Regions from separate parts of the Paenibacillus favisporus genome, predicted to be linked through region 1. Evidence: predicted binding sites of a transcription regulator. Region 1 holds the regulator's gene; each other region holds the start of a gene.
What was found. Region 1 encodes CtsR, which represses protease genes until heat stress. Its sites were predicted from a motif close to ATGGTCAATAAAGGTCAAACA; they were not measured.

Region 1 (2,268 bases):
GCCTTCTCCCAGGCTTGGCGGATTTGAAAACCGGGGTATAGACATTGAATGCGAAGATGGTCCTCTTCGTTAATCATAATGCTGACCGATTCGTCCTCACTGAGGATCACCGCGCCGTTCTGGGATTCATTCGCCAAATTAGGGCTGATCAAATGCTTCTCTACCAGCACCCTTTTGTCCAGCGGATCGATGTGGTCGAGCTCCACGGTATAAAAAGTTCCAAAAGACTGAAGGTGATCACTGGGAATACCCGTCAGACGTTTGAGCACTTCCTCCGACTGCTGGCGGGTGGCCAATAGCGGAAAAGGAAGATGCTGCAGGTTGCGCGCAACCCGAACCCGGCTGCTGATGACGATTTCGGAAGCATCGGCCTGGCCGCGCATCCAATCGCTCAGCGCTTTCTCGGTAAACCGGAGATTTGGCATCACGCATTCCTCCTCCTTCGAGTGAACTTTACTGTTCCGACAATTCTTTCTCAAGCTTACGGATCTGGTCGCGCAGCTTCGCAGCCTCTTCGAACTCCTCTTCGTGAATACGCTGCTGAAGCTCGAGCTTCAAGCCGTCGATTTTCCGTTTGGCTTGAATTTTGCTGCCGCCTCTCTTGGGCAGCTTGCCGACATGTACGGTACTGCCGTGAACTCTTTTGAGCAGAGGGTCCAGGCGGTTGCCAAAGTACTTATAACAGGAGCTGCAGCCGAACCGGCCGATCTTGCTGAACTGCGAGTACGTCATCCCGCACTCTTCGCATCTCAGCGATTGAGCAGCCTTGGCGCTGCTTGCTGCCCCCTTGCCGGCCATGTCAATGTCCATGAGACCAGACAGCAGGCTGTGTATAGAAAATCCGCCAGAGGTTCCGGGGATCATTTCCCCTTTCTCCCGGGCACAGGATTCGCAAAAATGAAACTCCGTCTTCTCACCATTCACAATCTTGGTAAAATGGAGAGTCGCCGGTCTCTTACCACATTCTTGGCAAAGCATACCGATGTACCTCCTTTTTCTCCGTAAGCCTATTTGCCTAACAAAGAAATCAGCATCGCCTTCATCAGCCGAGCACGTATCTCATCCCGGTAAGGAAGCTTGATCATCAGGCACTCTCTGGATATCGCGGCGCGCATAATGCTCGCTTCGCGTTTGCTAAGGATTCGTGCCTCCTCCAACTGATAGATCAGCCCTTCGGCCACGTTCTGATCGATGCGTTCCCCAATCGTTTGGTGGAGATGCGTATGAAGCGCCGAGTATTGCGGGAGTTCAATCCGTTGAATCCGGATGTACCCTCCGCCACCGCGCTTGCTTTCCACAAGATAACCTTTTTCCAGCGTGAATCGTGTACTGATCACATAGTTGATCTGGGATGGAACGCATGAGAACTGATCAGCCAGATCGTTGCGCTGAATTTCAATCATTCCTTCGGGACTATCATGCAGAATACCCTTCAGATATTGTTCAATAATATCAGAGATATTACGCATTGTTCATCCTCCATTACGTTAAAACGTCAAGACCTTCATGGTCATTCGTTAGTCCGTTCGCATACCCAAACCATCTCCTTTAAACTTAACCAATGGTCGTGGGCTCGAATCTGGATCTTAACCCGGTGAATATGTTATAACTGATCTAAACCTTGCGCATTCACTATTGTGAGTTCAACCGTAAACAAACATACATTTGAATTTACGTTGACTTTGACTTTCTTTGATCTAAATTATAACATATTCTCACGTTTTGCCAAGAGGGTGTATCTTCATTTTTGACGTTCTCCTTCTTTTTATACCGCACCGATACGAAATAACCCCCTGCAACGTATGCAGAGGGCTATTACTCTGACCGGATCCCTGCTCAATAGAATTGTATAGCAAGGTATTTTATTCCATATTTAAAAGAAGTCCATAAACAAGGTCTGTCGGGCCGGGATCCGCGCTTCCAGGATGCTCACTGCCTTCGCACTGCCTGCAATTCGTCCGGATTGGTATAGTTCAGCCGGCCGTTTGAACCCCGTCAGCAGGACGGTCAGTGCCTGGATGTCGCAGCTAAGGACCTCTTCCTGCTGTTCTTGAGATGTATCCAGGGGAGAGACCGATGCGGTTCCGTCCGATGAGAACGACCAGCTCCAAACGCCTTCATTCCAAGGTGCATACATATCCGTCAGCTGAATAGTTAGACGCTCGGATCCCCCCTCGCCGGAGGCTGTAAAAGGATAAGCTTCGACGAGTTTCTTCATATTTACGACACGGGCCATCCCATATGGGATAATCTCCTGGTTAATCCGCG
Region 2 (2,268 bases), on a different contig from region 1:
ATCACATTCTGTTTAATCATACCGTCACATCCACAAGCCCGATCATCTGTCAGCCATCCTCTTCGCGCTTCATGCGCCGGACGCTGACCCGGTCGCCTGTCAGCAACAAAATACTAACAGGGCTGTGCATGGTTCACGACCTGTCCGTCAGCGACGTCAGCGAATGGATGGACATCCATCCCGGAACGTTCCGGAAATGGCTGCACCAAGGGACGCTGCCGTCAGCCAGCTTTCAGGACCGGGCGGAGCAATTTTTCCGCATCCCGAAATTCATTTTGTTTGCCGACTGCATATTACAGGACGAGGAATCATGACACTTTTGGCTTATTCACCGCATTGATCATACAAGGTACGCCCTGCTCTTACGGAGACATTCCGGACGGCGGGGCTTTTTTCATGCTTCGGGAGACCCGGGCCTCGGTTATATCGCAAAAAAGTTATGTACATCGATAGACGTTTTTCTTTGCCTTCCAGCCGTTTTTTTTCGCCTCAAGCAAGCCGAAAGGCCGAACCGTTCCTTCTCTCAAACCTTTTTCTATATACTTACGAAAAATAACTGAAAACCTGTTGACATGTGTTCCAAGTGAGGTATAATAAGGTCAAAGAAAGTCAAAGTCAGATCAAAAGATCAAACTTGTACTGCATGAACAACCTCTTTAGGAGTTTGACTTTCGGTGCAGCCGTCTTTGTCCTGACGGAAGTTCTGACTTTTATCCCTTTATTCCGGCGGCCTGCTCCCGTAAGGCGCGGGCAGCTGTTTTCCTGATTAGAGGACATCCAGATGAAGTATTCAAAAATTGATTAATCCATTAACTAACGAAAGGGGCATGCCTTCATGCGCTGTCAACATTGTAATCATAACCAGGCAACCGTAGGTCTGAGCCTCACTGTCAACCATAAATCCGAGAAATTGTTTCTTTGCGAAGATTGCTATGCCAAAGTAAACGGCGGCGTGCCGTTTGCGGCCGGCTTTGGTCCTTCCGGCAGCTATTCTTCTCCGCTGGAAGATTTGTTCCGCGGCTTCATGCAATCCGGCCAGCCGGTATCCGGCGCGGCGCAGCAGCCTCCCAGAGCAGCTGCTCAAGAAGGCGGACGGCGCGGCGGCGGGCTGCTGGATCAGCTCGGACGCAATCTGAACGACGCGGCGCGCGGCGGCAAGATCGACAACGTCATCGGCCGCGACGAGGAGATCGACCGCGTCATCGAAATTTTGAACCGCCGGAACAAAAACAATCCGGTGCTGATCGGCGAACCGGGCGTCGGCAAGACGGCCATCGCCGAAGGGCTGGCGCTGCGCATTACGGAGGGCAGCGTACCAGCGAAGCTGCGGAGCAAAGAAGTCTATTCGCTCGACGTCGCCTCCCTCGTAGCGGGAACCGGCATTCGCGGGCAATTCGAAGAAAAAGTCAAACAGCTGATCGCCGAGCTGGAGCAGCGTAAAAATGTTCTGCTGTTCATCGACGAGATCCATCTGCTGGTCGGCGCGGGCTCCGCGGAGGGCTCTATGGACGCCGGCAACATCCTGAAGCCGGTGCTGGCGCGGGGCGAGCTGCAGGTCATCGGCGCCACGACGCTTAAGGAATACCGTCAGATCGAGAAAGACGCTGCGCTGGAGCGCCGCTTCCAGCCGGTGACGGTCGACGAGCCGACCGCCGAGGAAACGATCGAAATTTTGAAAGGGCTGCGTCCGAAATACGAGCAGTTCCACGGCGTACACTATCCGGACGAAACGCTTGAAGCGTGCGTGCGTCTGTCCAGCCGCTATATCCAGGACCGCTTCCTGCCTGATAAAGCGATCGACCTGCTCGACGAATCGGGCGCCAAGCTGAATCTGCGGGCTCCGGTCGGCAGTGCGGACGAGATCCGCGCCCGTCTGGAACAGATTACAACCGAGAAAGACGCAGCCGCCCGCGATGAAAATTACGAGCTCGCCGCCAAGCTGCGCGACGAGGAAGCCGAGCTGCAGCAACGTCTGAACGGGGATGCCGCTGCCGGAGAGGTCCTCGAAGTAACTGTCGAGGATATCCAGAACATCATCGAGCGTAAAACCGGCATCCCGGTCGGCAAGCTGCAGGCGGATGAGCGCGGCAAGATGAAAAATCTGGCCGCCCGCCTCGCAAGCCGCGTCATCGGCCAGGGCGAAGCCGTCGACAAGGTCGCCAAAGCCGTTCGCCGCGGACGCGCCGGACTGCGCAGCGACTCCAAGCCGATTGCGTCCTTCCTGTTCGTCGGTCCGACCGGTGTCGGCAAGACCGAACTGTCCAAGGC
Region 3 (2,268 bases), on a different contig from region 1:
CTGGATGTTGCGGTCCTGCACCAGCGACTGATACGCTTCATCGCTCAGGAGGTCCGGCACATGCAGCAGCCGGTACTGCGCGCCGACGCGCTTGGCCATGGTGGATGCGATCGTGTTCGCCTGAAACTCCACGCTTTCGCCAAGTCCGCCCCTAGCTGGCACGAACCAGCTGTTCTTCATCGGTACGGCCGCCTGCGGCGTCAACTGCTCCGCCACTTCGGCGAGCGTTGAGCCTCCAGTCACCGCTACGGTGTCCCCTTGGTTCATGACGCCAAGCAGCGCTTTGGCACCCGCGCGTCCCAAGTCACGCTTCGTGAGCGGCGACGATTCGCAATCCCCGGGCACGACCACGACTTTGCGCAAGCCGTACGTCTGGCGGATCTTCTCGCCAAGATCATTGAGGCCGAACAGCACTTTCACCATCGGCTCCATCTGTTCAAGCAGCTTGCTTCCCGCCTCACTGACCCTCATCCCAGAGCTCTCGATCTCAATCAGGCCCTGGGACTTGAGAAGATCCGTCTCGGCCCGCAGCACCCGCTCGGTCATATGCAGGGATGCAGCGAGCGTTCTCCGGCCGATCAGCTCCGACAGCATGATCTGATGAAGAATGGTATATCTGGTCTTGAGAACGTCCACGAGATCAGGCAGAAGCTGCTTTTGTATCTCTAATATATCCCGCATTTCTTTCCACTCCTGCAACTTCGCTTCCCTCTCTCCCCTGGCCCTAAAATGTCCCGGGTCAACGTTTTAAGTCCCACCACTATTCTACTCAATAATGGCGCTGGTTGCAAGTAGTCCACTGACTATAATTCACATCAGCCTTTCCTCCTATACAGCATTTTCCTGATTCAAAAAATTTAATAACTTAACCCTTGCATTTTGAGGCAAGCTATCATATAATAACTCTTGCTATTGAATTTTGCGCCCGTGGTCCAATGGATATGACGTAGGCCTCCGAAGCCTGAGATCGAGGTTCAATTCCTCGCGGGCGCGCCATTTTTCTTCATATAGAAGAGAACGCAGAACGGCAACCGTTCTACGTTATGTTTTTAACCAAACGTACCACAGCCAATCAGATGGCTATTTTTTTTACCTTGAGTTTGACTTTCTTTGACTTTTTGTTTGAAATTGTTTATCATGTGGTTAATACGGTAACAGTATGTATAGAATGACCTATTTTGAGCCAATTAAGGGAGGTTTTCCACGTGAGTTATATTCCTATGGTCGTCGAACAAAGCAACCGCGGTGAACGGGCTTACGACATCTATTCCCGTTTGCTGAAAGACCGCATCATTTTCCTGGGCACCGAAGTCAATGACGTGGTCGCCAATTCTATCATCGCCCAGCTGCTGTTCCTCGCAGCCGAAGATCCGGAGAAAGACATCCATTTGTACATTAACAGCCCCGGCGGATCCATTACGGCCGGTATGGCGATTTTCGATACAATGCAGTTCATCAAACCGGACGTATCTACAATCTGCGTAGGCTTGGCCGCTTCCATGGGCGCGTTCCTGCTGAACGCCGGCGCCAAGGGCAAACGCTTCGGCCTGCCGAACAGTGAGATCATGATCCACCAGCCGCTCGGGGGTGCGCAAGGCCAGGCTACGGATATCGAAATCCGCGCCCGCCGCATTCTGAAAATGCGCGACACCTTGAACCGCATTCTGTCCGAACGTACCGGACAGCCGCTGGAGCGCATCGAGAAAGACACCGACCGTGACTACTTCATGAGCGCAGCTGAAGCGCAGGAATACGGACTGATCGATAAAGTTCTGGAAAGCACTCCAATCCAAGGCGTGTAAATATTTGCGGCTTTGGAACCGAAGAAAAACAGGGAATCTCCCCGAATCGATCCGCTTACGGATCGCCGGGGGGGCTCCCTGTTTTTTTGATTTTTCAAGGCGTCAAGCAGGCTGCAAGCCGCCCATGAACATGATTCTCACAGGCTTGACCACATCAATATATTGATGTATTATTCTTAATACCCGCTTTAAACCATCTACATATTGATTGTCAGCGGCATAGTATATATAACATAATTTCCCTCTATCCCAGTCTATCGGTGTAGTTCTAGGATGAAGGGATTTCATGAACCATTCTGTGATCACAAGAATAACGACCACGATATGTGGTGTGGTTATCTACAATGACGTCAATAGACGTTTTTTTTGCGCCCATTACCACGGCAGAGAACATTATTCAGGAGTGAAGGATCATGCTAATCGTCTATGATTCCAAGACCGGCAATGTCAGACGCTTTATCAACAA

Region 2: ABID47_RS10210 (ATP-dependent Clp protease ATP-binding subunit) is a predicted target of CtsR. The motif match lies at 596-616, and genes of this name have one in related genera.
Region 3: clpP (ATP-dependent Clp endopeptidase proteolytic subunit ClpP) is a predicted target of CtsR. The motif match lies at 1,098-1,118, and genes of this name have one in related genera.

The regions. Positions count from the first base shown of each region.
Region 1 covers NZ_JBEPLV010000012.1:1,268-3,535, reverse strand. Annotated here, with positions in the region: gene ABID47_RS32915 (protein arginine kinase) at 1-425, opposite strand, end outside; gene ABID47_RS32910 (UvrB/UvrC motif-containing protein) at 454-978, opposite strand; gene ABID47_RS32905 (CtsR family transcriptional regulator) at 1,008-1,469, opposite strand; gene ABID47_RS32900 (GNAT family N-acetyltransferase) at 1,874-2,268, opposite strand, start outside.
Region 2 covers NZ_JBEPLV010000002.1:463,774-466,041, reverse strand. Annotated here, with positions in the region: gene ABID47_RS10215 (helix-turn-helix domain-containing protein) at 1-314, shown strand, start outside; gene ABID47_RS10210 (ATP-dependent Clp protease ATP-binding subunit) at 836-2,268, shown strand, end outside.
Region 3 covers NZ_JBEPLV010000004.1:41,886-44,153, reverse strand. Annotated here, with positions in the region: gene ABID47_RS18195 (sugar-binding transcriptional regulator) at 1-681, opposite strand, end outside; tRNA gene ABID47_RS18190 (tRNA-Arg) at 922-996, shown strand; gene clpP (ATP-dependent Clp endopeptidase proteolytic subunit ClpP) at 1,206-1,802, shown strand; gene nrdI (class Ib ribonucleoside-diphosphate reductase assembly flavoprotein NrdI) at 2,216-2,268, shown strand, end outside.